DNA from 2 places in the Idiomarina sp. X4 genome. Region 2 is predicted to be linked to the other one. Evidence: predicted binding sites of a transcription regulator. Region 2 holds the regulator's gene; the other holds the start of a gene.

Region 1 (5,091 bases), 270 kb from region 2:
TTTCATTAGTGCCGCCATACGCACGGCGTTACGGGCATATTCCATAAACATCAGGAAGGTAGCACCATAAGCTTTGAAGCCACCATGCAGTGTCACACCATTCATAATAGCCGACATACCAAATTCGCGGACACCGTAGTAAACGTAATTACCGCTAGCGTCGTCTGCGGTGACGCCCTTGGCCCCGTCCCACAACGTTAAGTTAGAACCCGCTAAGTCAGCAGAGCCACCTAACAGTTCTGGCAGTTTCGGTCCTAGTTCGTTTAATACATTCAGTGATGCTTTACGGGTTGCGATTGCTTCCGGCGCATTCTGTAGTTTCTGTGCGTAATTGAAGACTGTTGTCGAGAAGTCTTCCGGAAGTTCGCCATTCAGTCGGCGTTTCAGCTCTTGCGCAAGTTCCGGGTGCTCTTGTTCATAGGCTACCCAACGCTTATTCCACGATGACTCCACCGCAGCGCCTTTGTCTTTTGCTGACCATTGCTGGTAAACGTCGGCAGGGATTTCAAATGCATCGTGCGACCAGTTCAACTGCTTGCGCGTAGCGGCTATTTCATCATCGCCCAGCGGAGCGCCGTGACAGCTTTCAGAGCCTTGTTTATTCGGCGAGCCAAAGCCGATAACGGTTTTACAGATAATCAATGTCGGCTTATTAGTTTCTGAGCGCGCGGCTTCTATCGCCTGCGTAATTGCTTCTGAGTCATGACCATCGACCGCTTCAATCACTTGCCAACCATAAGACTCAAAACGCTTGGCCGTGTTGTCGGTAAACCAACCTTCTACTTCACCGTCAATCGAAATACCGTTATCGTCATAAAACGCAATCAGCTTGCCAAGACCCAACGTACCTGCCAAGGAGCAAACCTCGTGAGAAATGCCTTCCATTAAGCAACCGTCACCTAAAAAAGCATAAGTGTGGTGATCAATAATGTTGTGATTATCACGATTAAACTGTGCCGCCAGCACTTTTTCTGCTAAAGCCATTCCGACAGCGTTCGCAACGCCCTGACCTAAAGGACCCGTTGTCGTTTCAACCCCCGGAGTGTATCCGTATTCCGGGTGACCAGGGGTTTTTGAATCTAATTGGCGAAACTGCTTTAAGTCGTCAATGCTGAGGTCATAACCAGTAAGGTGTAGCAGAGAGTAAATCAACATAGAGCCGTGACCATTGGACAACACAAAGCGGTCACGGTCGGCCCAGTCAGGGTTATCAGGGTTATGTTTTAGGTAGTCACGCCATAACACTTCTGCGATATCTGCCATGCCCATTGGCGCACCGGGGTGTCCCGACTTGGCTTTTTGAACAGCGTCCATGCTAAGCGCACGGATGGCATTGGCGAGATATTGACGTTCTGACATTAAAAACCCCCTGAGGATGAAGAGCAACTTGCGATGCGCGTATTCTCCACATTTCAGGGGGTACAAGCAAATTTATTGGTTAATTTCTGACTAAATATCAGCCTGTAAATCAGCCGCTTTATCCGTTTGCTCCCACGGTAAGCCATCACGACCAAAGTGCCCGTATGCGGCGGTTTGCTTATAAATAGGACGTTCCAGGTCGAGCATCTTAATTAAACCATAAGGGCGTAAGTCGAAGTGACGACGCACTAATGCAATGAGTTGCTCTTCTGAGTACTTAGATGTACCGAAGGTATCAATGCTGATGGAGGTTGGCTCCGCAACACCAATGGCGTAAGAGATTTGCAGTTCACAACGCTCTGCCAAACCGGCGGCGACCAAGTTCTTAGCAACATAACGCGCCGCATAAGCCGCACTGCGGTCAACTTTTGACGGGTCTTTACCCGAGAAAGCTCCGCCACCGTGACGTGCCATGCCGCCATAGGTATCTACAATGATCTTACGACCCGTCAAGCCGCAGTCGCCCATCGGGCCACCCACCACAAAACGACCGGTAGGATTAATATGGAATTGCGTGTCTTTGGAAACCCACTGCTCCGGCAATACCGGTTTAATGATCTCTTCCATCACCGCTTCGCGCAGCGTTTCCTGGGTAATATCTTCTCTGTGCTGAGTTGACAGAACCACGGTATCAATAGCGACAGGTTTGCCGTTCTCATAAACAAACGTTAGCTGACTTTTGGCGTCCGGGCGTAACCAATCTAACGTACCGTTAGTACGCACTTCCGATTGGCGCTGCATAACGCGGTGTGCATAAGTAATTGGAGCCGGCATAAGTACCGACGTTTCATTCGAGGCATAACCAAACATTAAGCCCTGGTCACCTGCCCCCTGCTCTTCAGGTTTGTCGCGGTCAACGCCCTGATTGATGTCACCGCTTTGCTTACCAATGGCGTTTAATACTGCACAAGACGCGCCGTCAAAACCCATATCGGAATGTCGATAACCAATGTCTTTGACGGTTTGACGTGCAAGGTCTTCAACGTCAACCCAGGCCTTGGTTGAAATTTCTCCGCCAACCAATACCATCCCGGTTTTTACATACGTTTCACAAGCAACACGGGCCTTAGGATCTTTCGCTAAAATAGCGTCTAAAACTGCATCAGATATCTGATCGGCAATTTTGTCCGGATGCCCTTCGGACACTGACTCTGAGGTAAACAGGTGACGTGACATATGCCCACTATTCCTTTATTTTGATGAAATCACTCAATACTGGTTGCATAATGTAACCGATCACTCTTTTTTTTTCTACTTCTGGACGTCTAAAAGTCCGAATAAGGCGAATAGCATGCGAGTACCGCGGATCTTTCACCCTGATCCCATCGATATAAACGTTGAAACCGAACTGAGTGCGGACGGTTTCCAACACCTGATAAAAGTGCTGCGTTTAAACGTAAATGACCCCATTGTCTTATTCAATGGGGACGGTAAGAATTACTCAGCAACCATTACCCAGGTGACTAAAAAGTCTGCGTCTTTTAAGGTAGCAGCCGTGGAAGATAATGACACCGAATCCCCGGTTCCAGTGCATTTAGGACAAGTCATCTCACGGGGCGATCGTATGGACTTCGTATTGCAAAAATCGGTAGAGCTTGGGGTGAGCGAGATTACGCCGCTCTTTAGCGAGCGCTGCGGCGTCAAGCTCAGCGGTGACCGGCTCGAAAAAAAGCAGCAGCAATGGCAGAAAATAGTGCGCTCGGCTTGTGAACAGTGCGGCCGCAGTATCGTACCGAACGTTAAACCGGCACAGACTCTGGAAGACTTTATCAATAACAGCTTTGACGGGCTACGACTGACACTAGACCCAACCGCCGAGCAGCCACTGTCTTCTTACACGCAAGCCGATAAAGGCATTCAGCTATTGATTGGCCCCGAGGGTGGCTTCACCGACGAGGAAGTCCTTGAGGCCGAACAGCAGGGCTTTAAACCCATGAAGTTAGGCCCAAGAATACTAAGAACCGAAACCGCAGCACTGTCTGCTTTAACCGCGGTGCAGTATCAGTTTGGCGATTTACGCTAAAGGAGTTTATATGAAGAAGTTAGCCATGGTGATGGATCCTATCGCCGATGTGAAAACCGAAAAAGATACGAGCTTCCGCTTATTGCTGGAAGCACAGGCACGCGGTTATCAGTGCTTTTATCTGGAACTGGGCGACTTAGTCATCGACAACGGTAACCCGATGGCGTTTGTCCAGGAAGTCACGGTACGCGACCAGAAAACCGACTTTTACAGCCTGAAAGACAGTGAGTATCTGCCACTGGATAGCTTCGACGTCATTATGATGCGCAAAGACCCGCCGTTTGACAGTGAGTTTCTTTATGCCACGCACATATTAGAGCTGGCCGAACATCGCGGCAGTTTGGTCGTGAACAAACCACAAAGCCTCCGTGACTGCAACGAAAAGCTATTTACGTCGTGGTTTGCTGACGCCATTGCTGACACGGTGGTGAGTGCTCGCGCTGACGTCATAAAGGCGTTTCACAAAGAGCACGGCGATGTCATTTTAAAGCCACTCGACGGTATGGGCGGCGCATCGATATTTAAGGTGACGGCTGACGGTAACAACCTCGGCGTTATTATAGAAACACTGACAGAAAAAGGTCGGCGTTATGCGATGGCGCAGAAGTATTTACCGGAGATAAAAGATGGCGATAAACGCATTCTCATTATTGATGGTGAACCGGTTCCGTACTCATTAGCCCGCATTCCCAGTGCCGGCGAAACGCGCGGTAATCTAGCGGCTGGCGGCACTGGCCGTGCCCAACCCTTGTCTGATAGCGACTGGGCACTAGCACGCAAAGTCGGCCCGGAACTTAAGAAAAAAGGCCTGATTCTGGTTGGTCTGGATGTCATCGGCGACCGTATAACAGAAATAAACGTGACTAGCCCAACCTGCATGCGGGAAATTGAAAACGCTTACGACATTAATATTGCCGAGCTTGTTTTTGAGGCAGTCGAGTCAAAATTGAATTGAATTTCGACGTGATGGCCCCATATCGGAAGTAGAGATTATCGTTAAGGAGTCGGTGAATCGGATGAACAGCTTACAAAACCATTTTTTGATAGCAACCCCTATGCTGAATGATCCAGCATTTAAGCGAACCGTGACTTACATTTGTGAGCACAACGAAGATGGCGCTATGGGGCTTGTCATTAATCAACCTGCCGAACTTAGTGTGACCTCGCTGCTGGATAAGCTGGAAATTGTTTACCCGGAGAATAACGAGTATCTGCAAGGTCAGGTTTATCAAGGCGGCCCTGTCGGTCGTGAGCGTGGTTTCGTCATTCACCCGCCACAAGACAACTGGCGCGCCAGCATGAAAATGAGCGACGATATTATGGTCACGACCTCGCGCGATATTTTAGAGGCATTAGGCTCATCGGCCGCGCCACAGCATTTTTTACTGACATTGGGGTATGCTGGCTGGGAAGCGGGTCAGCTGGAAGAAGAAATGGAAGACAACTCCTGGTTAGCCATACCGGCCGACCCGGAACTCCTGTTCAATACGCCTGTTAGCGAGCGTTGGCAAAAGGCCACAGAACAACTCGGCTTTGATGTTTGGAAGCTGGCACCTGATGTAGGCCACGCATGAGTACGGTTATCGGCTTTGACTTTGGCACCAAAAGCATTGGTGTCGCCGTCGGCCAACGTATTACTGGTACTGCCT
Region 2 (5,091 bases):
TCTTCATCAACAACAATAAGGCCCAACTTCTGGCAGGGGGTGAACACCGCCGAACGGGTACCAATAACAATCGCAGCATGACCATGCTTCGCATCCAGCCAAGTGTTTAAACGCTCGCGATCGCTCATAGCGGAATGCAGCATCACCACAGGCACATCAAAACGCTCTTTAAAGCGTTGCAGAGTTTGTGGTGTCAGGCCAATTTCCGGCACCAATACCAACACTTGCTCACCACGCTCCAACACCGGCTGCATGGCCTGTAAATACACTTCTGTTTTACCGCTGCCCGTTACCCCTTCAAGCAACAGCGTACTGTGCTGACTCTGTTGGTTGATGGTTGAAACCGCTACCGCCTGCTCCGTATTTAACGCATGACCGTCTTCTCGCAATACCGTTTCTTGACTGCGCCAGTCTTTTGGTTTTTTAGGTGCTCGCTCCTGAACCGTTATCCAGCCTTTGTCCTGCAACGTTCTAAGCACCGCTGAGCTTACGCCAATATCAGTTAAATCGCTGCGTCTTAAGGCTTGATGTTTTAAAGCCGCCAACACCTGCTGCTGACGTGTCGCGCCTTTTAATTCATTAATGGACTGCACCAGCCCTAAATCAGTCAGCGCATAGAAGGTTTCTGTCAGATATTCCGGCGCATCGCCTTTACGTAACAGCACCGGTAGGCTGTTTGCCGCCGCGTCACCGAGAGAATGGTGATAGTAGTCTGCCGCCCAATTCACTAGCTGCCATACGTCATCAGGCAAAATACGCTGTTTATCAAGCACTTCTTTTACGTACTTCAGCTCAAACTCAGGCGCGGGGTCATTGGCTTCATTCACAACATAACCAACGAGTTGTCGTTGACCGAAGGGCACACGTACGCGCACGCCCTGCGGCAAAGGGTCGGGGCTTTTGCACAGATAATCGTAAGTTTGTCGAAGAGGTAGCGGCAGCGCGATTTTATAGCGCCGTTCACCGCTGGTACTGGCTTGCGTCATACGCCTATTTTGAAACGCCCGAACGGATAATACAAGGCAATAGATTGTGCTTGATCACAAGCTCCGGATCGCATAAAATGCGCGGCTCTTAAATCATTGATGTTTTTTTGCGCATGGTGTTCGGCTTTGGATCGAATAGCGATGCGGCCCATAACTGAGGTAATCCCATGAAACAAGGTATTCATCCTAAGTACGAAGCAATTAACGTAACTTGCTCTTGCGGCAATAAATTTGAAACGCGTTCAACTCGCACTGAAGACTTGCTGGTTGACGTATGTTCAGAGTGCCACCCGTTCTACACTGGTAAGCAACGTGTAATGGACACTGGCGGTCGCGTTGACAAATTTAAGAAGCGTTTCGGTACCCTGGGCAAGAAATAAGCCTAAGAAAACCTGTAAAAAACGCTACTTTATAGTAGATTCATTAGAAAAGGCGCTAAACAGCGCCTTTTTTATTACCGGCTCCGCTGAACAGCCTATTGTTAAAGAAAAGTTAACCGGTGTACTTTTAACCACCCGAAAAGTTTACTGTCCACTCACAAACGGGAGGTATGATTTGTTTCTTCACTGAGAAGCGATAGACTGTCATTATTCTCAGCAAAATAAATTGGGCAACGTACCTCATGACTGACTTTCGCCAACAGGCACTGGACTACCACGAATACCCAACCCCCGGAAAAATTTCCGTCGAACTAACAACCCCTGCTGAAACCAGTAAAGACTTAGCATTAGCCTATAGCCCTGGCGTCGCAGAGCCCGTTCGCGAGATAGCTCAAGACCCTGACAACGCTTATCGCTATACCGCAAAGGGCAATATGGTTGCCGTTATATCTAACGGCACCGCCATTCTTGGTTTAGGTAACTTAGGTCCGCTCGCCTCGAAGCCGGTTATGGAAGGGAAGGCACTGTTGTTCAAACGTTTTGCAGGTTTGGACTCCATTGATATCGAAGTTAGTCACCGCACCACACAGGACTTTATCAATACCGTGGCCAATATTGCCGATACCTTCGGTGGTATTAATTTAGAAGACATTAAAGCACCAGAGTGCTTTGAGATTGAACAGGCGCTGATTGAACGCTGCAACGTCCCGGTTTTTCATGACGACCAACACGGTACCGCTATTGTGACTGCTGCTGGTATGCTCAACGCATTGGAAATTCAGGGTAAAAAACTGGCTGACTCACGCATTGTTTGCTTAGGTGCCGGGGCTGCCGCTATCGCTTGTATGGAGTTGTTGATTAAATGCGGTGCGCAGCGCGAACACATTTATATGCTGGACTCAAAAGGCGTGATACACACCCGCCGCGACGACTTGAACGAGTACAAGCAACTGTTTGCAAACAACACCGACAAGCGCACGTTAAAAGACGTTATTGACGGTGCCGATATTTTTGTTGGCGTGTCAGGCCCTGACTTGTTAAGCCCGGAAGAACTAAAGCTCATGGCGCCAAACCCGGTCATATTTGCCTGCTCTAACCCCGACCCTGAAATTAAACCTGAAGTGGCGAAAGAGGCGCGGGATGATCTCATCATGGGGACAGGTCGCTCGGACTATCCAAACCAGGTGAATAACGTGCTTTGCTTCCCGTTCATGTTCCGTGGCGCGTTGGATGTTCGCGCGACGGCTATTAATGACGAAATGAAAGTGGCGGCGGTGGAAGCCATTCGCCAACTGGCCAAAGAAGAAGTGCCAGAATCCGTATTAAAAGGTGCCGGTGAGAAGTCACTCAGCTTTGGCAGAGACTACATTATTCCTAAGCCTATTGATCCGCGCTTGTGCCAACGTGTTGCCCGCGCGGTGGCAGAAGCCGCAGTGAAGTCCGGCGTGGCAAAAATCGATATGCCGGACAATTACATGATGGATTAATCGTCTAATTCGTCGTCGGTGGGGATGGGCAAACCACGCTTTTCCAGCTCATCCCGCACGGCTTTTGGAATTTTCTCCGAGTTCGTCTTTTTCAAGTCGTCATCGGTGGGTAACGGTTGGCCCGTAAAAGCGTGTAAAAATGCCTCACAGAGCAACTCACTGTTGGTAGCATGGCGCAAATTGTTGACCTGACGGCGAGTTCGCTCATCCGTAAGAACTTTCAGTACACGGGTCGGAATAGACACCGTCACTTTTTTTACCTGTTGGCTCTTAAGACCATGCTCAGCGTATGGGTAGATGTATTCACCGTTCCACTTCATTATTTTTGCCCTGCGTTATAACAAAACCACATAAGTTATATTGAATTGTACCCAACTGAGCGGCCCCGTCAATTTTTATCCGTCTAGATGGCTAAAAATTGCTGACATTTGCCTCACAATATTTTAGCCTTAGGGAAATAACGCTTTCTAAAGCCACCGCAAATGCAGAGTTATTAAGGAAAAAGGATGACAGACGTACCAATCACTGACGCAGAAAAACAAAACGTGGCTGACAGCGTGCAGGTGCATAAATTTGGCGGCAGTAGTTTAGCCGATGCATTCTGCTACCGTCGTGTTGCGCGTATTGTAACAGAATACGCCGGCGCCAGTGATCTCGTCGTTGTCTCTGCAGCAGGCGATACCACCAACCGCATACTCGCCATTATTAATGCTAAAGACAGTCCGGGTGATACCGCCTCTATTTTACTGGACCAACTCGAACAGTTTCAGCAGGGGCTTATTAAAGAGCTGTTAAGTGGCGACCTCTCTGAGCGACTGATGAAACAGTCGCAAACCGACTTTAGACGCTGGCGTCAATGGCTGGCCGGCGAAGAGACGATAACGCACAACGCAGAGCTTCTGTCATACGGTGAACTTTGGTCTGCTCGTTTATTAGCCGCTCTGCTACAGAAGCAGGGAACTCGCGCCGACTACATTGATGCGCGCGACTTTTTACTGGCTGCCGATGCTCCAGAGCCAGTAATCCAGGTGGAAACATCGCGAGAGAATTTGCTCAAACGTGTTGCGCCGCATTCAGGCACTCGCTTTATTGTTACGGGCTTTATTGCGCGCGGATTAGACGGCGAAAGCCTGACCTTAGGTCGTAACGGCAGTGACTACTCCGCTACCTTGGTCGGCAGTTTGCTCGACGTAAAACAAGTCACGATTTGGAAAGACGTTGCCGGCGTTTACTCAGCCGATCCGCGCAAAGTCGAACGAGTTGTCAGTCTACCAACGCTCGATTGGACCGAAGCCGAAGAATTGGCTCGTCTGGGCAGCCCGGTGCTGCACCCCCGAACTTTTCAGCCGGTCGACCGTGACCGCATGGTTATTTCTGTTCGCTCCAGCTTAAAAGTAGAAAACCAAAAGACCCGCATTGGACAATTTCACGATACCGAGCCTCGCGGCAAAGTATTTACCTCACTTTCTGAGGTGTTGCTGTTTAAAGTTGAACTGCAGGATAAAGCACTGGTCGAGAAACTCGACCAGCTGGATTTAACGCCGCTGGTCAGCTGGGTCGAGCCGGAAAACCACACTCAGTATTTGGTCTTTCACCAAAACCATGCCGATTACCTGAGCGAATGGCTGGACGACGCTGATGCCAACGACGCTATCACACAAATTCGCGGCTACTCGATGCTGGCCATTGTGGGTAATCGCATTCAGGAAACCGATCAGTTTTCGACTTTTAAACTGCAATTATCGGAGCAGAAAGTACGTCGCTTTGTATTAAGCGAAAAAGGCGATTCTGCGGTGGCTATTTTAGAGCAGTCACTCGACAGCCGCTTACTGAACCGCTTACACAGCCAACTCTTTAACTATCGCCGCAGTTTGGGCGTCTTGGTCATTGGCCGCGGCAATATAGGCAGTGCTTGGTTGGAACTTTTCAGACAGCAGCGCGACCGGATTAACCAAGTCATGGATGTGCGAGTCATTGGTATCGCTAACTCACGTCAGCTTTGGCTGGACTACAACGGCGTCGATTTAGGCGAGTGGGCGAGCGATTTTGATCGCCTCGCTCGCCCTTACGTCTTAACCGAGTTACTCCGGGAGTTACCCAATGCGCCGTATGACGAACTCGTCGTTATTGATTTGACCGACGCCAAACAGGTAGCACAACTCTACCCAAGCTTGTTTGCCAACGGCATGCACATCATTAGTGCGAATAAACGCGCCGGCTCTGCCGACGAGACTCTGT

What was found. The regulator MetJ, encoded in region 2, represses methionine synthesis genes. The targets are predictions, from matches to a motif close to TAGACGTCTAGACGTCTA.
Region 1: the regulator MetJ is predicted to act here: its motif matches at 2,678-2,695, upstream of metK (methionine adenosyltransferase).

The regions. Positions count from the first base shown of each region.
Region 1 is NZ_CP025000.1:1,598,622-1,603,712, reverse strand. It holds gene tkt (transketolase) at 1-1,359, opposite strand, end outside; gene metK (methionine adenosyltransferase) at 1,450-2,595, opposite strand; gene CWC33_RS07650 (16S rRNA (uracil(1498)-N(3))-methyltransferase) at 2,711-3,442, shown strand; gene gshB (glutathione synthase) at 3,453-4,397, shown strand; gene CWC33_RS07640 (YqgE/AlgH family protein) at 4,459-5,016, shown strand; gene ruvX (Holliday junction resolvase RuvX) at 5,013-5,091, shown strand, end outside.
Region 2 is NZ_CP025000.1:1,326,341-1,331,431, reverse strand. It holds gene priA (primosomal protein N') at 1-986, opposite strand, end outside; gene rpmE (50S ribosomal protein L31) at 1,154-1,366, shown strand; gene CWC33_RS06360 (malic enzyme-like NAD(P)-binding protein) at 1,609-2,853, shown strand; gene metJ (met regulon transcriptional regulator MetJ) at 2,850-3,173, opposite strand; gene CWC33_RS06350 (bifunctional aspartate kinase/homoserine dehydrogenase II) at 3,360-5,091, shown strand, end outside.